DNA from 4 places in the Agrobacterium tumefaciens genome. Region 3 is predicted to be linked to each of the others. Evidence: predicted binding sites of a transcription regulator. Region 3 holds the regulator's gene; each other region holds the start of a gene.
What was found. The regulator LexA, encoded in region 3, represses DNA repair genes until DNA is damaged. The targets are predictions, from matches to a motif close to TGTTCNNNNTGTGTTCNG.
Positions count from the first base shown of each region.

Region 1: CFBP6623_RS02130 (energy-coupling factor ABC transporter ATP-binding protein) is a predicted target of LexA. The motif match lies at 2,595-2,612, and genes of this name have one in related genera.
Region 2: CFBP6623_RS00205 (DNA recombination protein RmuC) is a predicted target of LexA. The motif match lies at 3,528-3,545, and genes of this name have one in related genera.
Region 4: CFBP6623_RS09915 (putative DNA modification/repair radical SAM protein) is a predicted target of LexA. The motif match lies at 2,806-2,823, and genes of this name have one in related genera.

Region 1 covers NZ_CP039903.1:424,169-430,000, forward strand. Annotated here, with positions in the region: gene CFBP6623_RS02115 (histone deacetylase family protein) at 1-631, opposite strand, end outside; gene CFBP6623_RS02120 (biotin transporter BioY) at 657-1,220, opposite strand; gene CFBP6623_RS02125 (energy-coupling factor transporter transmembrane component T family protein) at 1,226-1,858, opposite strand; gene CFBP6623_RS02130 (energy-coupling factor ABC transporter ATP-binding protein) at 1,855-2,535, opposite strand; gene CFBP6623_RS02135 (winged helix-turn-helix domain-containing protein) at 2,649-3,845, shown strand; gene ribB (3,4-dihydroxy-2-butanone-4-phosphate synthase) at 4,112-5,212, opposite strand; gene aroC (chorismate synthase) at 5,304-5,832, opposite strand, start outside.
Region 2 covers NZ_CP039903.1:40,817-46,648, reverse strand. Annotated here, with positions in the region: gene dapE (succinyl-diaminopimelate desuccinylase) at 1-142, shown strand, start outside; gene CFBP6623_RS00230 (hypothetical protein) at 126-722, shown strand; gene arsC (arsenate reductase (glutaredoxin)) at 738-1,145, opposite strand; gene truA (tRNA pseudouridine(38-40) synthase TruA) at 1,123-1,929, opposite strand; gene fmt (methionyl-tRNA formyltransferase) at 1,929-2,864, opposite strand; gene def (peptide deformylase) at 2,915-3,427, opposite strand; gene CFBP6623_RS00205 (DNA recombination protein RmuC) at 3,577-4,770, shown strand; gene CFBP6623_RS00200 (ribokinase) at 4,824-5,723, shown strand; gene trmB (tRNA (guanosine(46)-N7)-methyltransferase TrmB) at 5,737-5,832, opposite strand, start outside.
Region 3 covers NZ_CP039903.1:1,099,488-1,105,319, forward strand. Annotated here, with positions in the region: gene CFBP6623_RS05485 (ComEC/Rec2 family competence protein) at 1-76, shown strand, start outside; gene CFBP6623_RS05490 (glutathione S-transferase family protein) at 96-773, opposite strand; gene lexA (transcriptional repressor LexA) at 1,186-1,908, opposite strand; gene CFBP6623_RS05500 (VOC family protein) at 2,121-3,002, shown strand; gene kdsA (3-deoxy-8-phosphooctulonate synthase) at 3,002-3,847, shown strand; gene eno (phosphopyruvate hydratase) at 3,983-5,257, shown strand; gene CFBP6623_RS05515 (FtsB family cell division protein) at 5,562-5,832, shown strand, end outside.
Region 4 covers NZ_CP039903.1:1,975,820-1,981,651, reverse strand. Annotated here, with positions in the region: gene trxB (thioredoxin-disulfide reductase) at 1-238, opposite strand, end outside; gene CFBP6623_RS09930 (Lrp/AsnC family transcriptional regulator) at 488-955, shown strand; gene CFBP6623_RS09925 (glycosyltransferase family 4 protein) at 987-2,042, opposite strand; gene greA (transcription elongation factor GreA) at 2,130-2,606, opposite strand; gene CFBP6623_RS09915 (putative DNA modification/repair radical SAM protein) at 2,829-4,061, shown strand; gene CFBP6623_RS09910 (UdgX family uracil-DNA binding protein) at 4,061-5,512, shown strand; gene CFBP6623_RS09905 (GGDEF domain-containing protein) at 5,661-5,832, shown strand, end outside.

The DNA.
Region 1 (5,832 bases), 680 kb from region 3:
GGGCGTTGACGATATTGTTCTTCACGCCGGTTTCGTTTTTATCGCCGCTCCACGGGTAAAGCGGCATCTGGTGGGTGGAACAGAACAGCACTGACGTGTCGTTCCAGAAGATGTCCTGCGTGCCGTTGCCGTGATGCACGTCCCAGTCGATGATGGCGATGCGCTCTGCGCCATGTTTTTTCTGAGCATGACGGGCGGCGATGGCCACATTGTTGAAAAGACAGAAGCCCATGGCCTTTGCGGTTTCCGCATGGTGGCCGGGCGGGCGGGCGGCGACGAAAACATTGTCGGCCGCACCGGTAAACACGTCGTCCACCGCCGCCATGGCTGCGCCGATGCCGGTCAGCGCCGCCTGCAGGCTTTTCGGTGAGGCATAGGTATCCGCCTCGATGCGATTGATCTCGCCATCCTCTTGCGGGATCTGGCGCATGACGGCAAGCAGATGTTCTTCCGGATGCGCCAGCAGGACCGCATCCTCATTCGCCTGCGGCGCTTCTTTGCGTTCCAGCCGCTCGAAATTCGGGTGTTCGAGCGCGATGTTCAGCGACCGTAGACGATCCGGCCGCTCGGGGTGGCCTTCGGGCGTGATATGCTCCAGGAAGATCGGATGTTCGTATAAACGCGTCGCCATTCTTTTCCTCCTGGAGAAAGCTAACTCAGGCGCGCTGCGGCAGAAGCGGATAACCGGCCATCACGGCGCGGCCGGCAAGTGCGGCAAGCACGGCCTTCAGCGCATCGCCCGGAATGAAGGCGAGCGAACCCATGAAGGCCTTTTCGAAACCAAGCCCGACGACGAGCGCCAGATAGGTGATGCCGAAAGCATAAAGCACGACCACGCCGCCAATCAGGCTGGCGATGAAGAAACCGACGCCCTGCGTCAGTGCAGATTGGCCGCGATGCACGAATTTTTCCGAGAGATAACCGGTAACGAAAACCGCTGCGATCCAGCCGATCAGGAAGCCCGTGGTCGGCGTGGTGAAGATCGAAAGGCCGCCGCGTCCGCCTGACAGGACCGGCAGGCCGATAGCGGCAATCAGGATCGTCAGCAGAACCGCGAGTGTGCCGCGTTTCGCGCCCAGCACGACACCGGCCAGCATGACGCCGAGCGACTGCGCGGTGATCGGCACGGGGATGAAGCCGAGCGTGATCGGCGGCAGAAGCCCGAGTGCGATGATAATGGCGGAAAACAGCGAAATCAGCACGAGGTCGCGGGTCGTCATGGCGCTCAAAACTCCGGATGGTTGTCTGGCGCCAAGCTTTGGCCTCTGAAACCGCGCGCGTCAATGGCGTCGGCAATGGCATCGGCATCCTTCAACGTCATAATGACGAGCGGCACGATGATGGTTGTCATGCGCACCGGCAGGCCGCGCGCCCGGTGCGCATCACGCACCGCATGGTAACGGTTGACGATTTCAGGCACGAAGCGCACCACCAGCCCGACTGCGAGCCCTATGTCGGCAGCCTTCACCAGCCCCAGCCTTTCCAGCGGGGCGGCGGCAAGCGTGATTTCGTCCATGAATTGCGAAATGCTGACGGTGATGGTGACGGCGGTGGCGAGAAGCGCGAGCGCCGTCAGCCGCAAAAGATTGACGGTCGCATCATGCGCCGGAAGCAGCAGGTAGCTGAAGGCGGCGACGAGGAGAATGGTCAGCATCACCGGCCGCAGCCGCAGGCCGATCTCCCTGAGGGGCAGCCGCGTAGCGCCCAGAATAAGGGTGGCCAGAACCGTCGCGCATGCGAGAACCAGCAGATCGCGCGTGAGGAACAATGCGATGCTGAAACCCATGAGCGCCAGAAGCTTGATGCGCGGCGAGACGCGGTAGAGCCAGCCGGTGCCTTCGACATGCAGCGATTTCATCGCGATGCCACCTCCAGATAGCGCGCCACCGCTTCTTCGGGGGTAGCGTCGGCGACCAGCGCGCCTTCATGAAAAGCCAGCACCCGGTCGAAGCCTTCAAGCAACGGCAGATCATGGGTAATGACGATGAGCGACTGCGAAAGCGCCGCCATGGTCTTTTCCACGACAGTCCGGTTTTTGAGATCAAGCTGGTTGGTCGGCTCGTCGAGGATGAGGATTTGCGGATCGGTGACGAGAAGGGCGGCCAGCGCCGCAAGTTGCAGCTCACCGCCGGAAAGCTCATGCGCGCGTCTCTCTTCAAGATGAGAAATGCCAAGCCGGGCAAGAACGGCTTTCACCCGGTTTTCAGTTTCAGCCTTGGCGAGACCGAGTCGCTTGAGACCGAAGGCAACATCGTCGCGCACGATCGGCAGGATGATCTGGTTCTGCGGATTCTGGAAGATGAAGCCGACCGCCTGCAAGACCGCCTTGGCGTCGCTCACGGTGTCGAGGCCGTTCACCGAAACCTTGCCTTCGCTTGGCTTGTTCAGCCCGTTGATCAGCCGCGCAAAGGTGGTCTTGCCAGAACCATTGAGGCCGATCACGCCGATGCGACGTTCCGTCAATGTCACAGACAGCGGCTGCAGGGCCTGCCGACCCTCGAAAGCGACACCGGCGGCGTCGAAACGGATTTCCAAACTTACATCCTCGCGCTCGTTTTCCGGTTCTATACCCCGTCATCAACAGAAGTGAAACAAGGAACAAAAAAAGAACATTGCAATCCTGAAAAAGCCGTCATACCTTCTGCGCCATGGTGATCAAGGTTTCAAACGAAGCGGCAAGACGAATTTTTCTGGCGCGGCAAGGGCTTTCCTCGCCGCCCGGCAAGGCGCTTTCCAAGGATGGGCTGCTGCAGCTCATCACCGATATCGGTTTTGTGCAGGTGGACAGCATCGGCACGGTGGAGCGCGCCCACCACCAGATCATCTTCTCCCGCAACCAGACCTACAGGCGTGACCATCTGACGACGTTGCTGGAAAAGGACCGCGCGCTTTTCGAGCACTGGACACATGATGCTTCCATCGTGCCGACGGAGTTTTATCCCTATTGGAAACACCGCTTCCGCCGCCGCGAGCCGATCATTCAGGAGCGCTGGCGCAAATGGCACGGTGAAGGCTTCGATGCCGCTTTCGGCGAAACGCTGGAGCGCATCGCCGCAACCGGCCCGGTTCTGGCGCGGGAGCTGAAGGAGGAGGGGTACCAGTCCGGCGGCTGGTGGAACTGGCATCCCTCCAAGACCGCGCTCGAATATCTCTGGCACACCGGCAAGCTCGCGATTGCCGGCCGCGTAAACTTCCAGAAGGTCTATGATCTTGCCGAACGGGTCATTCCCGGTGAGCACCACGAAACCGAGGTGGAGCATGCGGAATTCGTCGACTGGGCCTGTCGGCAGGCGCTGAAGCGGCTGGGTTTCGCCACCCATGGCGAAATCGCCGCGTTTTTCGATCTCGTCACCCCGCAGGAGGCGAGGGACTGGGTCAAAAGCCATCGCGACGAACTCTGCGAGGTCTCACTTCTTGCAAGCGATGGCGACACTGCTCGCCCGTCCTATGCCTTTGCCGGTTTCACCGCCGACCTGACCGACGTGCCGGAACCTTCCGCCCGCGTCCGTGTCCTCAGCCCCTTCGATCCGCTATTGCGTGACCGAAACCGCACGGAGCGGCTGTTCGGCTTTTATTACCGCATCGAGGTCTTCGTGCCCGAGCCGAAACGGCAATATGGCTATTATGTCTTCCCGCTTCTGGAGGGCGACCGCGTGATTGGACGCATCGACATGAAGGCGGATCGCAAGCGCAGCACGCTGGATGTTCGGCGCCTGTGGCTGGAACCGGGCGTGCGTGCCTCGGCGGGTAGGCTGGAGAAGCTTGATGCGGAACTGGTGAGGCTGGCGAAGTTTACCCGGGTGGAGAGCGTGAACTACCTGGAGGGCTGGCGGGAGGAAAACTGAGGTTTTTCGCACGGATGATTCAGGATAGGTCCCCGGGCGCAACGTTACCGATCCGTGATGCCGCTTTTTCACACAGCGTCGCCGCTTGTTTCTTCTCCCCGCCGGGGAGAAGGTGGCCCGAAGGGTCGGATGAGGGGGCAAGCCCTCCGCAATCCGGCAAGGGCGCCCCCTCATCCCGCTGCCGCGAACTTCTCCCCTCGGGGAGAAGAAACAAGGGGCACCCACTCGCTTCACAATTGCCCTGAAAACCAAGGCAAACCCCGAAATCAGCAGATATCCGTCGCCGAAATCTGGATGCCGAAGCCTTCAAGACCGACATAATGCCGTTCGCGGGTGGTCAGCAGCTTGATGGAGCTGATGCCGAGATCTTTCAGGATCTGAGCGCCGAGACCGATTTCCAGCCATTCGTTTTCGCGCGAACGGGCCTGCGCATGCGCCTCGTCCGGATCGCGCGCCTTGCGCCGGCCGGCCACCTGGCCGACGCCGACGGAGCCTTCGCGCAGATAAACGATGACGCCGCGGCCTTCCTCGGCGATCTTCTGCATGTAGTGCCGCACCGGCTGGCGGTCGCCGAACACGTCGTCGGCGACGTTTTCCGGGTGAAGGCGAACAGGAATGTCGACGCCGTCCCTGATGTCACCGAAAATCACCGCCATGTGCTGCATTGGATCCCAGGGCAGGGAATAGGTCTGCGCCTTGGCCGGCCCGAAGGGCGTCTCGATGGTGAAGGAGGATTCCATCTCCACCAGCGTTTCCTTGCGCTGGCGATAGGCGATGAGATCGGCGACGGAAACGTGTTTCATGCCGTGCGTGTCGGCGAAATCCAGAACCTGCGGGCCGCGCATCACGCTGCCGTCGTCATTCACCAGCTCGCTGATGACGCCGATGGGCGGCAGGCCGGCGAGCCGGCAGAGATCGACCGCCGCTTCGGTATGGCCGGAGCGCATCAAGACGCCGCCCTCGCGGGAAATCAGCGGGAAGATATGGCCCGGCCGGGTGAAATCGGATGCGCCGACATTGGGGTTGGCAAGGTTGCGCACCGTCAAGGTGCGGTCGTCGGCGGAAATGCCCGTCGTGGTGCCGTGCTTGAAATCGACGCTGACGGTGAAGGCCGTCGTATGGGCGCTGTCATTTTCCGCCACCATGGCGTTGAGGTTCAGCCGTTTGGCCTCCTCGCGCGGCATGGGCGCGCAGACGATGCCGGAGGTATGACGCACGATCAGCGCCATTTTCTCGGGCGTGCAGTGAACCGCCGAAATGATCAGATCGCCTTCGTTCTCACGGTCGTCATCATCGGTCACGACAACGATTTCCCCGGCTTCGAAAGCGCGGATGGCGTCGACAACGCGTTTCTGGTCATAGGCCATGGCGATATCCCCTCACTTCAGAGCAACGGTTCGTTGCTCTTTTTGTTTCTTTAGCGGATTGTCCGAAAACCGCTTCACACTTTTCGGTCCGCTAAAGCCGGCCGGTCTGGCCGCGATCCCTCAGATAATGGTCGGCAACGGTGCAGGCCACCATCGCCTCGCCGATCGGCACGGCGCGGATGCCGACGCAGGGGTCGTGACGGCCCTTGGTGCGCACATCGACATTGTTACCGTCGGTATCGATGGACAGGCGCTCCGTCAGAATGGAGGAAGTCGGCTTGATGGCGAAACGCGCGATGACTGGCTCACCGGTCGCAATGCCGCCGAGAATGCCGCCGGCATGGTTGGAGAGGAAGATCGGCTTGCCGTCATTGCCCATGCGCATCTGGTCGGCATTTTCCTCGCCGGAAAGCTCGGCGGAGGCGAAACCTTCGCCGATCTCCACGCCCTTGACGGCGTTGATCGACATCAGGCTGGAGGCGATATCCTGATCGAGCTTGGCGTAGATCGGCGCGCCGATGCCGGCCGGAACGCCTTCCGCCACCACTTCGACGACGGCCCCGATGGAGGAGCCGGCCTTGCGGATGCCATCGAGATACTCTTCCCACACCGGCACCATG
Region 2 (5,832 bases), 1.1 Mb from region 3:
TTGCCCGGTGGTGGAGTTCGGTCTCGTCGGACAAACGATGCATATGGTCGATGAGCGCGTGGCGGTTGCCGATCTCGAGACACTGACGCGTATCTACGAAACCTTTATCGAACGCTGGTTCGCCCATGCCGACGGCAAGTGAGATAAGGCTTTATCTGAAGGGCCTGTGGCTGCTGCTGCTCGGCGACCATACCGGTGCGCGCTATCTGGACCTCTCCGAGCGTGGCATGTGGCGCTCCTTCTATTCCGCCCTCTGGTGCCTGCCCGCCATGCTGGTGTCCTGGCTGTGGCTGCGCGCGGCCTTCCTTGCCGGCTATCCGCCGGGTACCGGAACCGGGCTGATCTTCTTTTTCCGTCTGGCAATGGTCGAAGCCATCTGCTGGATCGTGCCGCTGCTGTTGATCGGCATTCTGCTCTTCGCTTTCGGCGCACGCGAAAAATTCGCGCCGCTGGTCACCACCATGAACTGGCTGTCGCTGCCGTTTTCTTACGCCTATGCGGCTCTGATCCTGATCGCGTTCTTCCTGCCGCCCCTGCAGGGGCTGATCGCCATTCTGTGGCTGGCACTGCTCCTGTCGCTGGTCTTCGCTTTTTCGCGGATCGTGCGGTTCTTCATCCGTGACCAGTCGCTGCTCGTCTCGGCCATCGTCATGACGCTGCTGGTGCCGGGCATGCTTCTCTCGGAGGCGCTGCAGCGTTTTCTTGGCGTCTACCCCGCCTAGCCTTTGCAAAACGCTTCACGAGCCGGAGCGGACGACCTCTCCGTCTTCCTTCACGAATTCACCTATGTCCGGGTTGGGCAGAATTTCCAGCACGACCTCTGAAGGCCGGCAAAGCCGCACACCCCTGGGCGTCACCACGATCGGGCGGTTGAGCAGGATCGGGTGGGCTTCGATAGCATCCAGCAGCGCATCATCCGGAATGGTCTCATCCTGCAGCCCCAGCTCCGCATAGGGCGTTCCCTTTTCGCGCAGCAGGGCCCTGAGCGGAAGCCCGATGCGTATGGCAAGATCACGTATCTCTTCTCGTGCGGGCGGCGTTTTCAGATATTCTATCACCACGGGCTCAACACCGGAGGCCCGGATCATCGCAAGCGTGTTGCGCGAAGTTCCACAGGCGGGATTATGATAGATCGTCACCGTCATTGCTCATCTCCATGCGCAGACGCCTAGGCTCAATTACGTCGGGATAATCAACCTGCATGAAATAAAGACCGTCCGGCGGGGCAACGGGGCCGCAGGCTTTGCGATCCCGCGCCTCCAGTGCCGCACGCACATCCTCCGGCGTCATGGCGCCTTCACCGGCCATTTTCAGCGTACCAGCGAAAGAGCGTATCTGGTTATGCAGGAAACTCTGCGCCGTCGCGCGGATTTCGATGAGGTCGCCGTTGCGCGTCACATCCAGCCGGTCGAGTGTCCGGATCGGGCTGTTCGCCTGACAATGAACCGAGCGAAAGGTCGTGAAATCATGCCGACCGACGAGCATCTGCGCTGCCGCATGCATAAGCTCATGGTCCATGTCTTTCGACACCCACCATGCGCGCTTGTACTCCAGCGCCAGCCGCGATTTCCGGCAAATGATGCGATAGAGATAATGGCGGCGGGTGGCGGAAAAACGGGCGTCGAAATCTTCCGTTACGGCTGCGACGTCAAGAACCGAGACGGCCTCCTTGGCCATTGCCAGATGGGCGTTCAACGCATTGCGAAGCTTGTAAGGCTGCCAATCGCGAGAAAGATCGGCATGGGCCACCTGCCCGACGGCATGCACGCCGGAGTCGGTACGGCCCGCACCGCGAATGGAAACGTTTTCCCCTGTCAGCGACCGGACCGCAGCTTCCAGCGCGCCTTGAACCGAGGGGCCGTTATCCTGTCTCTGCCAACCGAAATAGGGTGAACCGTCATATTCGACGGTCATGCGGAAGCGTGGCATCAGCCGAGCCTCGTTGTGACGGGAACGGGGGTGCCGCGAACAAAATCGGCGGCCGACATCGGTTTGCCGCCCGCCTTTTGCAGGCGGGTGAGCCGAACGGCATCGCTGCCGCAGGCGATGGTGAGGGCGTCGTCCAGCACGGTGCCCGCTTCTCCCATGCCGCTCGCCAGCTCAGAGGCCAGAACCTTCACACGCTCCGCCTTGCCGCCAATATCCATTTCCAGCCATGCACCGGGAAAAGGCGAAAGGCCGCGAATATGGTTATGGACATCCTGTGCAGGGCGAGAGAAATCGATGCGGGTCTCACCCTTATCGATCTTTGAAGCGTAAACAACACCCTCTTCGGCCTGTGTGACGAGGGGCAGGTCGTCTGCTTCCAGTCTGTCCATCGCCTGCCGCATCAGCCGCGCGCCTGCGAGCATGAGACTGTCGTGCAATTCGCCGGCGGTCATATTCTCGCCGATCGCGACCTTTGCGGTCAGCGCGACGGGGCCGGTATCGAGCCCCTTTTCCATTTTCATGACCATCATGCCGGTCTCGGCATCGCTGGCCATGATCGCACGCTGGATGGGGGCCGCACCCCGCCAGCGCGGCAGCAAGGAGGCGTGGCCATTATAACAGCCAAGGCGCGTACCAGTGAGGATCGCTTCAGGCAACAGCAGCCCGTAAGCCACGACGACCGCCACATCTGCGTTGAAGGCCCGGAACTGCTCGCGATCTTCCTCGGCCTTGAAGTTCACGGGCGTCAGCACGGGCAGGCCCAAAAGTTCGGCCGCCTGATGCACGGGAGACTTCTGCGGATCAAGGCCACGACGACCGCCGGGACGCGGCGGCTGGGTATAAACGGCAACGACCTCGTGACCCGCTTCCACCAATGCACGCAAGGTGGGAACGGAAAAATCCGGCGTGCCCATGAAGATGATGCGAAGAGCCATCGTCGCCCCCTGCCCTTTCTACTGGTCGGTCTCTAGCTAAAGAGGACGGATCAGACCTTTGCGCGGGCCGCCTTGGTGAATTTCTTGATGACCATGTCGCGCTTCAGTCGCGAAATATGGTCGATGAACAGAACACCGTTCAGGTGGTCGATCTCGTGTTGCAGGCACGTGGCGAGAAGCCCGTCCGCCTCCACGGTCTGCTGCTTGCCGTCACGGCCGATATATTGCACCGTCAAAGAGGCTGGACGCTCGACTTCGGCGTAATAGTCGGGAATGGAGAGGCAGCCTTCCTCATAGGTCGAAATATCGTCCGACACCTTTAGGATTTCCGGGTTGATGAAGACGACTGGGGTCTTTTCCTCGCCCTCACGCGCAACGTCAATCACCAGCATTCGCCGCGCTACGCCGACCTGGATGGCGGCAAGGCCAATGCCCGGCGCATCATACATGGTTTCCAGCATGTCGTCGGCAAGGCGCAGCACTTCGGCATCCACCTGTTCGATGGGTTTCGATTGCTGGCGCAGCACGGGATCGGGCAAAATGATAAGCGGTTTGATAGTCATGGCTTCCCATAACGTATCTCTTGCGCGGAGGAAATAAAAAACACGAGCGGTCAAACCGCGCCGGGCTTCCGCTCTCCCGGACTCATTTCCGCCGCAGGAATGTTCTTGTTTTGATCTTACGAATCACAAGAAATCTGCTAGATTTAATCATGAGCATAGATTTATCCGTTCTCCTCGATCCAGCATTGCGGGCCGGTTCCGTCGATATCAGCTTCGGCGCGCTGCTCGCGGCTCTGGTTTTCGCTCTCGCGATCACATGGCTGGTCACGACGAACCGCGTGAAAAAAGCGGGAGCCGACGGTGAAATTTCCGACCTCCTGAAAACCCAGTCCGAACTGCACGGCCGGATTGCCGCCATGGCGGAGACGCTTGGCACACGCCAGACCGAGATGAGCCAGACGCTTAACCAGCGCCTCGACGGCATGTCGCAACGGCTGGGCGAAACGCTCACGGAACAAACCCGGTCGACGCATGAGAATCTGAGCCGTCTTCAGGAGCGCTTGGCGGTCATCGATGCTGCCCAGGGCAATATTCAGGATCTGGCCAAGGATGTGGTCGGACTGCAGGCGATCCTTTCCAACAAACAGACGCGCGGGGCCTTTGGACAGGCACGCATGGAGGCGCTGATCGCCGATGCACTTCCCGCAGGTGCGTTCCAGCTTCAGCCCACACTTTCGAACGGTTACCGGCCGGACTGTACGATCAAGATGCCGAATAACGCGCCGCCGCTTGTCATCGACGCCAAGTTTCCGCTGGAAGCGTGGAACGCACTGAAAGCAGATGAATCGCCTGACGCCAAACGCGCCGCCACCCAGCAGTTCCGGCGCGATATGGAAGTACATATTCGCGATGTGGCCGAAAAGTACCTCATCCGCGGCGAGACGCAGGATACGGCCTTCATCTTTGTGCCGTCGGAATCGATCTTCGCCGATATTCACCAGCATTTCGAATATCTGGTGCAGCGCGCCCATCGGGCTCGCGTCGTCATCGTATCGCCGTCACTTCTAATGCTGTCGGTGCAGGTCATCCAGTCGGTGCTGAAAGATCAGCGCATGCGCGAGCAGGCGCATCTCATTCAAGGCGAAGTGGCGCTGCTTATGGACGATGTGCGGCGGCTGGACGACCGAACACGCAAGCTGCAAGCCCATTTTGGGCTGGCGCAGAAGGACGTCGACATGATGCTGATTTCCTCCGACAAGGTCTTGGCGCGCGGCCAAAAAATTGAGGGCCTCGATTTTTCGCCGACGGAAAAAGAAGCTGCGCATGGGGAAATCGAGCAAGCCCGTCGCTTTGCGGATAACAGAGCCGGTGCGGCCAAATTGCGGGTAGTTGACGACGAGTGATCGTCTCGGGCAAAGTCGCCGTCTTGCTTGAATTTCATACGGACATGCCGCCCATGATTACTGTTTTCGGCTCCATCAACATGGATCTCATCGCCACCGCAAAACGCCTTCCCAAACCCGGTGAAACCGTGACGGGAGAGAGCTTCTCCACCGCGGCGGGCGGAAAGGGAGCCAATCAGGCGCTTGCCGCAAAGCGGGCGGGCGCCACGGTCAAAATGGCGGGCGCTGCGGGCGACGATACGTTTGCCGCACCGGCGCTGACATTGTTGCGTGATGCCGGCACCGACCTCTCGCTCGTCAAGACCGCGCCGGGCCCGACCGGTACGGCGATGATCCTTATCGGTGAAGGCGGAGAGAACATGATCTCGGTCATTCCCGCCGCCAATGGCGAAGTGTCGGCATCCGACGCCGCCAAGGTCGTGACGGAGATGTCGGCGGGCGATATTCTGATGCTGCAGTTCGAAATACCCGCGCCCGCCATCGAAGCGGCGCTGACGGCCGCGAAGGCGAAACGTATCACCACCGTCATCAATACTGCCCCGCTGACCGCCGACGGGCCACGCCTTGCCGGCCTTGCCGATATCGTCATTGCCAATGAAACCGAGTTCGAGCTGCTGATCGGCAAAAACGGGCTTTCCGGTTCGGAACGGGAAAACGAACTCAAGGCCTTACATGAAAAAACCGGCCAGACATTGATCGTCACGCTCGGAGCGGACGGCGTGATCGCCATTCGCAACAGCAAGCTTTACCGGGCGGCCGGTCTGAAGATCGTGCCGGTCGATACGGTTGGCGCAGGCGACACCTTCTGCGGTTATCTCGCCGCCAGCCTCGATCAGGGGATGGATTTCGAAAAGGCGCTGAAGCGTGCAGCCGTCGCAGGTTCGCTCGCCTGCACTCGCGCCGGCGCCCAGCCCTCCATTCCGCTTGCGGCGGAAGTGGATGCGAATATCTGAGACTTCACCCCGCTCAGCGACGAATAAAAGTGAGATAGGCCGAGCTGCGGCCTTCTCTTTTCGCCTTGTTCTCATAACGCGTACCCGGCCAGTTGGCATAGGGCGTGCG
Region 3 (5,832 bases):
CTACGACTGGAAAAGCGACCGCTTCGAATACGAGGTGCCGGAACCGGTCAGGCAGTTGCTGACGGCATCGCAATAAACGCCGTCAGCAGTGATATTCAGACCTTCACGCGCAGATCGTCAGTCAATGCGCCAATGCCGCTGATTTCCTGTTCATGCGCCGCATCGCGCCAGATCTCCTTCACTCCGGCCTCATACCACTCACGCATGGCGGGCAGGGTGAGCAGCCGATCGCAATAGGCTTTTGCCGCAGGTGAAAGATCGGCGCCATAGGTCTGGAAACGGAACGCCACGGGGCAGAAAAAAGCATCGACCGCCGTGAATTTCTGACCGGCAAGATAGGGACCGCCGAATTTTGTCAGACCTTCGCTCCATAACGCATCGATGCGCTTTATGTCTGCCGCAAGCCCGGCATCGCCACCCTTCGGCTTGACCCGAATACCGACCGACATGGGATAAAGATTGCGCAGTGAGGAAAAGCCGGCATGCATTTCGCTCGCCGCCGAACGCGACCATGCCCGCGCCTGCTTGTCGCTCGCCCAGACGCCCTGGTGCCGTTCTGCGAGATATTCGGCGATCGACAGCGTTTCCCATATCGTCACGCCATCATCGACAAGGCAGGGCACCTTGCCGGTCGGCGAAAAGCTGGAAAAGGCGACACCTTCGCCAAACGGAACAAGTCTCTCATCAAAGGCGATACCGAGCGTGCGCATCAACACCCACGGCCGCAGCGACCATGAGGAGTAGTTCTTGTTGGCGATGTAAAGATCGTACATGGCTTATCTCCCGGATATGACGCGCATTTCTATACCTGTCGGGGCATGATGGAATACCGAAAATAATCCATGGCACCCATAAGTCGCGTTGATGAATGACGGGGGCTTTGCACCGAGTATCACCATTCGGTGGCAGCGCCAGGCCAGCCGCATCCCCCAGCGTAAACGAACTCACGCAACCAGATGTCCACGGCATATGACGCAGTGGTGGCAACAGGCCGGGGGCAAGGCCGTAACAACGATATCCATATGAAACTGGAACTGATCTTTACCAGACAGAATGCAACTGTCTGCTGGAAGCATAAGATTGCCCGACACTCGCATGGTCAGCCGAATTCCGGAATTGCCGTCATCTTCGACAGGAGCCATCTCATGACGACGCCTGTCTTGAGAGGATGACGGTTAAATCAGATCAATGGTAACGGCGTATAAGTCCGACCAGCTTGCCCTGAATTTTTACCCGATCAGGCCCGAAGATACGGGTTTCATAAGCGGGGTTGGCCGCTTCCAGCGCGATGGAAGCGCCCTTGCGGCGGAAACGCTTCAGCGTCGCTTCCTCGTCATCCACCAATGCCACGACGATATCGCCCGGATTGGCGGTATTGCTGTTGCGGATGATGACGGTATCACCGTCGAAAATCCCGGCCTCGATCATCGAATCGCCCTTAACTTCGAGCGCGTAATGTTCACCCGAACCCAGCATGTCAACCGGCACGGCAACATCATGCGTATTGTTCTGAATGGCGGAAATCGGCACGCCGGCGGCGATGCGACCCATGACCGGAACGGTGACCGCGCCGCCGAGATCGTTGGCGGGCGCCTTGGGCGCCGGTGGGGGTTCTGGCGCCTTCGGCTTTCCGAGGCTGCCTTCGATGACGCTTGGAGAAAAGCCGCGCTGCGGCCTGGCACCCGGCGCATAGGCCTCCGGCAGCTTGATGACTTCCAGCGCCCGCGCCCTGTTAGGTAGCCGGCGAATAAAGCCGCGCTCTTCGAGGGCGGTAATCAGCCGGTGGATGCCGGATTTGGAAGCAAGATCGAGTGCGTCCTTCATTTCATCGAAGGAGGGCGGCACGCCGGACTCTTTCATTCGTTCATGAATGAAGAGAAGCAATTCCTGCTGTTTGCGCGTGAGCATGAGGAAAACACCCTTGAGAATCGTCGTTGAAGTCGCGAAACAAATACAGAACGAACACTATATGTTCCATATGTGTTCCGCAATCCCCTAAAATTTCGTGAAGCTGCTATCTGTTGTTTTGATGATTTGCCTGAAAGCACGAAATTGTGCTTTTCTGCCGTCCTAACTGTTCCGGCATGGCCATGCCGCATGCGACAGCAGGAAGCAGGGAAATGACGAAACCGTACCGCATCGACCATCTCGTACTGCCTGTCGAGCACATCGACGTCGCAGAAAATCGCCTTGGAAACCTGGGATTTACAGTAGCGCCAGCGGCTCTTCACCCGTTTGGCACGCAGAATGCCTGCGTTTTTTTCGCCGACGGCACGTATCTGGAGCCTCTCGTGATTGCTGATCCGGCTAAATATAATGCCTCGATTGGCCGGAAAGATGTGTTTACCGGGCGGGATCAGGCCTTCCGGAAACATGCCGGAGGGGAGGGTTTTTCCGCACTGGTCGCTGCAACGCAGGACGCTCTTGGCGATCTCGACCGATTCGTAGCCTCAGGCCTCTCGGCCGGAAATGTCTTTGAATTTTCGCGGCCAGTCAAAATGCCGGATGGTTCGCAGAGCGAGGCGGCTTTTCGGCTGGCTTTTGCAGCCAGTGGTTCCGCGGCGGATTTCTTTCTGTTCAGCTGTCAGCGGTTGCAGGCCCTGCCGGGCGACCGCGCGGCGCTGGAACGCCATGCCAACGGCGTTTCCGGCCTCAGCGAGATCGTGCTGTTTTCCGGTGGTGATGCGAATGCCGTGCAGCTGATCGAAACTGTGTTTGGCTGCGACGGCAAGATGTCTCCGGATGGAGATATGGTTTTCGCAACCGGCAATACCCGCATAAGATTGACGCGGAAGCCGGTCTTTGACGGACTGGCCTTTAGTGTTCCCGAGGAGGGCGGTGGCGGATTGCGCGGCGCAGGCGTCGTCTTTTCCGTTCGCGATCTTGCCGTGACACAGGCGGCACTTGCTGCTAATGGCGTGTCCAGCGCAGAAGCGGGCGGCCGGCTGGTGGTGCCCGCAGCGCCCGGTCAGGGTGTTGCCTTCGCCTTCGAGGAAAAATAATGAGCGTTACGAACAATCTCAAAGTCACCGCCGGCGATGGCGCCAGCAAGGTTTCCTTTTCCAATACCGAGCGTTTTTCGCTGATTGCCGGCCCCTGCCAGATGGAAAGCCGTGAACATGCCTTCATGATTGCGGGTGTGCTGAAGGAGCTTTGCGACAAGCTTGGAATAGGCCTCGTTTACAAATCCTCCTTCGACAAGGCGAACCGCACCTCGCTTTCCGGCAAGCGCGGCATAGGCCTTGACAGTGCGATGCAGGTTTTCGCCGATCTCAAGAAGGAATACGGCTTCCCGGTCCTGACCGACATTCACACCGAGGAACAATGCGCCATTGTGTCCGAAGTGGTGGATGTGCTGCAGATTCCTGCATTCCTCAGTCGCCAGACCGATCTTCTCGTCGCCGCCGCGAAAACCGGCCGCGTCATCAACGTCAAGAAGGGCCAGTTTCTGGCGCCCTGGGACATGAGAAACGTGCTGGCCAAGCTGAATGAAAGCGGCAACCCGAATGTGCTTTTATGCGAGCGCGGTGCGTCCTTCGGTTACAACACGCTGGTCTCCGACATGCGCTCGCTGCCGATCATGGCCTCGCTCGGCGCGCCTGTTGTCTTTGACGCCACCCATTCCGTGCAGCAGCCGGGCGGGCAGGGCGGCTCCACCGGCGGCCAGCGCGAATTCGTCGAGACGCTTTCGCGAGCGGCAGTGGCGGTTGGTATCGCTGGCCTTTTCATCGAGACCCACGAGGACCCGGACAATGCGCCTTCCGACGGCCCCAACATGGTGCATCTGAAGGACATGCCGAAACTGCTGGAAAAGCTTCTGGCCTTCGACGCCATCACGAAAGCGTAAGAAACGGGTGCTACTCGTGCCAATCGATTTTAATGGCGGGCGCTCTGTTTCTGCCGCCCGCCGTCATTGTAATTTCTTCGCCATCGTCTAAGACAGGCGACGGAAAATATCTGTTCCATTCCCAAGGGAGAGACCATGACTGCCATTACCGATATCATCGCGCGCGAAATTCTCGACAGCCGCGGCAACCCGACCGTTGAAGTCGATGTTTACCTCGAAGACGGCTCCATGGGCCGTGCGGCCGTTCCCTCCGGCGCCTCGACAGGCGCACACGAGGCGGTTGAGCTGCGCGATGGCGGCAAGCGTTATCTCGGCAAGGGCGTGGAAAAGGCGGTTGAAGCCGTCAATACGGAAATCTTCGACGCTATCGGCGGTTTCGACGCTGAAAACCAGATCCAGATCGACCAGACGATGATCGCGCTTGACGGTACGCCGAACAAGTCGCGCATCGGCGCCAACGCCATCCTCGGTGTGTCTCTCGCTGTCGCCAAGGCTGCTGCCGAAGCCTCCGGTCTGCCGCTTTACCGTTATGTCGGTGGCCCGAACGCGCATCTGCTGCCGGTTCCGATGATGAACATCATCAATGGCGGCGCACATGCCGACAACCCGATCGACTTTCAGGAATTCATGATCCTGCCGGTTGGCGCGGAAAACATCCGCGAAGCCGTGCGCATGGGCTCGGAAGTGTTCCATACGCTGAAAAAAGAACTGTCCGCACAGGGCCACAACACCAATGTCGGCGATGAGGGCGGTTTTGCACCGGGTCTCGAAAGCGCGCCGGCTGCGCTCGATTTCATCATGAAGTCGATCGAAAAGGCCGGTTATCGTCCGGGCGAAGACATGTATATCGGCCTCGACTGTGCCTCGACCGAATTCTTCAAGAACGGAAAATACGTGCTTGAAGGTGAAGGCCGTACGCTGGAGCCCGGCGCAATGGCGGAATATCTCGCCGAACTCGTTGCCAAGTATCCGATCATCTCCGTCGAAGACGGCATGGCTGAAGACGACTGGGACGGCTGGAAGGCTCTGACCGATCTCGTTGGCAACAAGTGCCAGTTGGTCGGCGACGATCTCTTCGTCACCAACTCCGCCCGCCTTCGCGATGGCATCAAGATGGGGGTCGCAAACTCCATTCTCGTCAAGGTCAACCAGATCGGTTCGCTTTCCGAGACGCTGGATGCGGTCGAGACCGCGCACAAGGCCGGTTACACCGCCGTCATGTCGCACCGTTCGGGTGAGACGGAAGATTCCACGATCGCCGATCTCGCCGTCGCGACGAACTGCGGTCAGATCAAGACCGGCTCGCTTGCCCGTTCCGACCGGCTCGCAAAGTACAACCAGCTGATCCGCATCGAGGAAATGCTCGGCCCGCAGGCTGCTTATGCCGGCCGTTCGATCCTGCGCGGGTAATTCGCGTTCAGGTTTGAATATGTGGCCCGCTGTCTGGCGGGCTAAGGTTGGTGAAATACCTGTCAACAGATGAGACGTCATCCTCGGGCTCGACCCGAGGATCCACTCCGGTCCGCTTATGGATCTTCGCCTCAAGGGCGAAGATGATTGCGGAGAGGGGCGGGTCTCCCGGCAAATCCAGCCCGTCCTCCGGCGGGCTTTTTTTATGCCCATTTGCCGATCGCAATTTAAGGTCAACGGATAGTTAAACAATCCGCTTTAGTCTCGAGACTCAAGGTTATGCGTTTTAAGGCTTCTCTGCGGCATGTGGACCAGACATCATAAAAAGAGACGATTCGGCCGTTTGATCGTTCCGGCCATCACGATCGCTTTTCTTTCCTATTTCGGCTATCATTCCATCCATGGCGACTTCGGCCTTCAGGCGACGGAGCGGCTGGAGCGGCAGCGTATCGCCAGAACCGCAGAGCTTGCAAAGCTGACGCAGGCGCGTGTAGCGCTGGAGCGGCAGGTGGAATTGCTGAGTGACGGCTCGCTGGAGCGGGACATGATCGATGAAATTTCCCGTTACCAGCTGA
Region 4 (5,832 bases), 880 kb from region 3:
CGATTTCCGCACCCACATGGGTTGCCTGTTTCAGCATCTGGTCCATCAGCCATGGGCCCTGGATCGGATCGGCAAAGCCCGGATAGTTCTCCACATCGGTGGTGATCATCAATTGCCCGCCCTGTTCCATGCCGGCAATCAGCACAGGTTTCAGCATTGCGCGGGCCGCGTAGATCGCCGCGGTATAGCCGGCGGGACCGGAGCCGATGATCAATACCTTCGTGTGGCGGGCAGACATGGGAACATTCCTTCTCAATAGCAGGGTCTTCGCTCAAGGCCTTCCAGCCGCAGGACGGCGGACGGGCCGCAACCCCTTCGTTGGCAGGTATTTAAGGTTGTCTAGTGTCTTTATTCAAGGGCAGCCTTGCGTTACCAACAAGGCAGTTGTGGATGCACGCGCAATTTTGTGACCGGCCGGCGGCATATTGTTGCGAATCCCGTGCCGAATAGTACAAGGAACTTCTACGGCTTAACGAGGAACTTCTCCGTGACCAGCGTCGAACTCGATGCCATCGATCTGAAAATCCTGCGCGAATTGCAGCGCGACGGGCGCATGACCAATGTGGAGCTGGCCGAAAGGGTCGGTATTTCCGCACCGCCATGCCTCCGGCGCGTCCGCAAGCTTGAGGAAGCTGATGTGATCGAGGGTTATCACGCCATGTTGAACGCGCCGAAGCTCGGTTTCAATCTCGTTGCCTTCTGCATGGTCGGCCTCAAGCGGCAGTCGGACAGCAACCTGAAGGCCTTCGCGGCGGCGACGGGCGGATGGTCGCTGGTGCGGCAGGCATGGATGGTGTCAGGCGAAAGCGATTTCCTGCTGCATTGCGTCGCCAGAAACCTCACCGAGTTTCAGGATTTCGTCATCGAGGTTCTGACGGCGGACGAAAATGTCGATACGGTGCGCACCATGCTCACCATCCGCCAGGTCAAGCGCGTCGGTCTCGTGGAAATCTGAACGGCGGGCTTTGCAGCTGCTTTGCCGAGCGTTATCCGCGCCGTAGCGCGTCATAAACCGCACCGAGACTTGTCGCCTCTTTTTCCAGCGGGAATGTGGTGCGCACATGCGCAAGCCCGGCGAGCGCATGGCTCTTGGCCAGAGCAGGGTCCGCAAGATAGGGCTTTATCGCATCCCTGAGCGATGCATAGTCCCCGGCCTCGACGACCATGCCGGTCTCGCCCTTGACGGTCATTTCTTCATAGGCGCCGGCATTGCTGGTAACGACCGCCGTCTGCGAGGCCATGGCCTCCAGTGGCGTCAAGCCGAAACCCTCATTGCGTGACGGCGCGACATAGAGCGTCAGTCGCCGATACCAGGGCTTTATGTCATCGACTTCGCCCTGAAACACGATGCGGTCGGAAAGGCCGGCCGTGGCAACATCGGCCTTCAGCGTATCGCCAAAGGCCTTGTGTTCCGCCGTCACGCGGCCGGAAACCACGGCTGTCCATTCCGGATAGTGTGGCAGAAGCTCGATCATGGCGCGCACGAAGAGGTCGGTGCCCTTCTGGTGGCGCACCCGCCCGAAACAGCCGATCAGATATTGCCCCGGCAGGCCGGTTGACGCGATGGTATCCTCGGCGCCCGTCGCCGGGTGAAACAGCTCGGTATCGACGCCGTGCATGACGACCCTGTGGGGAACTTCCAGAAACGCGCCGGAACGGCCGTTTGTCGCAACGACCGCATCCATCTTCGAAATCAGAAAGCGGGTATAGGCGGAATGCCGCCTCTGTGCGGCCGAGGTGAAGAGCAGCTTTACCTTCATGCGCAGTACATCACGCATGAAAATGCCCGGCAGCATTTCAAGATTGCGGCGGGCGTGCCAGATGCGGGGGGCGCCGAATGGCCCGTTTTGCCAGAGACGCCACAGATCGTGGAAGCGCACATGCGGCAGATGCGGTGGCAGGCCGGGGCCGATGACGGCCACTTTCTGTCCCAGCCGGTTCTGCACCGGAATGAGCTGAACGATGGTGGAGGTGACGCCGGAGAGCCTGCGCTTGAAGTTCGGCGCAAGCACCTGCACATCTTTCAGACTGACGTGGGACAAGATGGGCTTCCGTCTCTGCGGCTGGTTTGGCGGTTTGATATGTCAGAAAGCAATGCGCCCGCGAGGGGCGCATTGCGGTGAGGCTCATCAGCCCCACTGTACCGCGAGGATTTCGTAACCCTTGGCGCCGCCCGGGGCGTTGACTTCGATGCTGTCGCCGACTTCCTTGCCGATCAAGGCACGGGCGATGGGCGAAGAGATGGAAATGCGGCCTGCCTTCACATCGGCTTCCTGGTCGCCGACGATCTGGTAGGTCTTTTCCTCGTCGCTGTCCTCATCGACCAGCTTGACGGTGGCGCCGAACTTGATCTTGGAACCGGACATCTTGGAAAGGTCGATGACCTCCGCGCGCGCGGTCAGGTCTTCCAGTTCGGTGATGCGGCCTTCATTATGGCTCTGGGCTTCCTTGGCAGCGTGGTATTCGGCATTTTCCGAAAGGTCGCCATGGGCGCGCGCTTCCGCAATTGCCTCGATGATACGGGGACGTTCCTCCTGCTGGCGAAAGCGCAGCTCCTCCTGCAGCTTGACGAATCCACCCTGAGTCATCGGCACTTTTTCTACCATTTTTTTATCCTTCGCAGTCCTGTCGCTTTTACTTGCAGACACAAAAAGAAACAGGTTCCGGAGAGGAACTCCGGAACCATGCCAAAATCATAACTAAGCCGACTATATCAGAAGACGACAGCGAAATGCCAGCAAATTTGAGGCGGTCAATTTTATACGTCCATTCATGGAGTTAAGCGGCATGATTGACATTTTTCAATAGAACATATAGTGAACACAATTATGAAGAAGTCAATCAGGCAACGTCTGGCCATTCTCTCCGATGCGGCGAAATATGACGCATCCTGCGCCTCCAGCGGCACGACGAAACGCAGCTCCGCTGCGTCTGGCGGGCTGGGTTCAACGGAGGGGTCGGGTATCTGCCATGCTTATGCGCCGGACGGGCGCTGCATTTCGCTCCTGAAAATCCTGCTCACCAATTTTTGCATCTATGACTGCGCCTATTGCATCAACCGCTCCTCCAGCAATGTGGAGCGCGCGCGATTTACTGCCGAGGAGGTGGTGTGGCTGACGCTGGAGTTCTATCGACGCAACTATATTGAGGGGCTGTTTCTGTCTTCCGGCATTATCCGCTCCTCGGATCATACGATGGAAGAGATGGTGCGCGTGGCGCGGGAGCTGCGCGTTACCCATGGATTTCGTGGTTATATCCATTTGAAATCGATCCCTGAAGCGTCGCCGAAGCTCATAGAGGAGGCGGGGCTTTATGCGGACCGCCTGTCGATCAATATCGAGTTGCCGACCGATAGCGGTATTGGTCGTTTCGCGCCGGAAAAGCAGCCCGCCAATATTCGCCGCTCCATGGCCGATATCCGTCTGAAGATCGAGGAGGCGGGCGAGCCAACGGCGCGGACGCGTCGGACCAAGCGCTTCGCGCCCGCCGGACAGAGCACACAGATGATCGTGGGTGCTGACGGTGCCGATGACAGCACCATCCTCTCCACCAGCGCCAGGCTTTATGGCAGTTATGGTCTGCGGCGCGTCTATTATTCGGCCTTCAGCCCCATTCCGGATTCTTCGAAAAACCTGCCGCTGATCAAGCCGCCTTTGATGCGTGAGCACAGGCTTTATCAGGCGGACTGGCTTTATCGGTTTTACGGTTTTGACATCGGCGAGATAACCGCGATTGGTGGCGATGGCATGCTGGATCTCGATATCGATCCGAAGCTGGCATGGGCGCTCAAAAATCGCGACCGTTTTCCGGTGGATGTGAATGTCGCGGATCGGGAAATGCTGCTGCGAGTGCCGGGTTTCGGCACCAAGACGGTCGCTTCCATTCTCTCGTCGCGACGGTTTCGGCGGGTACGGCTGGAGGATATTGCCCGCTTTGGGGTGTCTCTGAAAAAAGTGAAGGCCTTTATCGTTGCGGACGGCTGGACGCCGGGCAAACTGACTGAACGGCCGGATCTGCGGGCAATGTTTGCGCCGCAGCCCGAACAATTGTCGCTGTTGTGATGTACGGCCCGGTTCTGGAAGGGCGGGGCGATTTCGGCGAGTGGCGTGACGCGGCTCGGATGGCGCTTGCCGCCAATATACCACCGGAAGCGATTGACTGGCAGCTGCGGGATGACGAAGCGGGGCTGCTGGATTTTGCCGGTGAGCCGTTGCCGACACCCAGGGTTGGGGAAGCACAGGTTTCCGTTCCGTCCGCCTTCGTGGCGCTGGCGCAGGCGGTGATCTGTCACAGCGATAATGGCCGTTTTGCGTTACTATACCGGCTGTTGTGGCGGCTTAGGCAGGATCGCGCCCTGTTGCAGTTCAAGTCCGATCCGGATGTTTCACAAGCGCGACTGCTCGAAAAATCCGTCCGCCGTGACTGTCACAAGATGACGGCCTTCGTTCGTTTCAAGGAGTTACCATTACCGCAGGGGCAGGGTGGGCGACGGCGCTTCGTCGCCTGGTTTGAGCCGGATCATTTCATTGTCGAGCGCGAGGCGCCGTTTTTCCAGCGGCGGTTCACTGACATGGACTGGCTGATCGCGACGCCGAAAGGGTCTGCGCGATGGGATGGAAGCGTGTTGCAGACGTCGCGGGAGGCCGCCGCTCAACCCGACCTGAAAGATGAAACGGACGATCTCTGGCGGACCTATTATGCCAATATTTTCAATCCGGCCCGCTTGAAGATCAAGGCGATGACGGCGGAGATGCCAAAAAAATACTGGAAGAACCTGCCGGAAGCGGATCTCATTCCCGGCCTCATTCTGGGCGCGGAGGCGCGGGTGCTTGATATGGCGGCCAAGGCGGCAAGCCAGCCGCAGCCGTTTCATCACCGCCTGCAGGCCGTTGCCGCCGCGGCGCGGAAGGAGGCCCCGCAGGAACTGGAAGATTCGCTTGGGTCCCTGAGGCGGCAGGCAGGCGAATGCACCCGATGTCCGCTGCATTGCAAGGCGACACAAACTGTTTTTGGCGAGGGGCCGGAAAATGCGGATGTCATGATCGTCGGTGAACAGCCGGGCGATCACGAAGATCTTGCCGGAAAACCTTTCCTCGGTCCTGCTGGTCAGCTGTTTGATCGAACGCTGGGCGAGATTGGCGTGGACCGCAGGCGGCTTTACGTCACCAATGCCGTCAAGCATTTCAAATATGAAACACGCGGCAAGCGGCGTATTCACCAGCGGCCGAATGCGGGTGAGATCCAGCAATGCCGCTGGTGGCTGAACCAGGAAATTGCACTGGTGCAGCCGAAGCTCATCGTCGCCATGGGCGCTACGGCGCTTTATGCCCTGACCGGTGGCAAGGAGAAAGTCACCGAAGTTAGGAGCCGCCCTCTTCCCATGCAGGAAGGGCGGACGCTTTTTGTCACGGTGCATCCATCCTATCTGCTGCGTCTGCCGGATGTGCGGGCGAGAGAGGCGGAAACTCTGCTCTTCAAAAAGGACATGGAGTTTCTAAGATTATTCGAATAAATTGTTTTATTGATCTATTTATATATAAAAATGTATTTTAGGTTTTATGAATATAACTTACGATTTTTTGATTCGGTATTTTTATTAAAATTTTATACTTATCGATGATAATTGAATCGGTTTTATTTATTTATTGCGTGGACATATTATGTTGGGTGAACTCGACCTCACGACAGTCATATTGATGCAGAAGTGCTCTTATATTGTAGGATTGTTGAGTTTCATCTATCTAAAGTTGTCGAATCGAGGGTTGCGTGGCCCGGTGGCTCTTGCTGCCGGCTTTGCAGCCATGACAATTGGCTCCACACTCGCCGGTTACG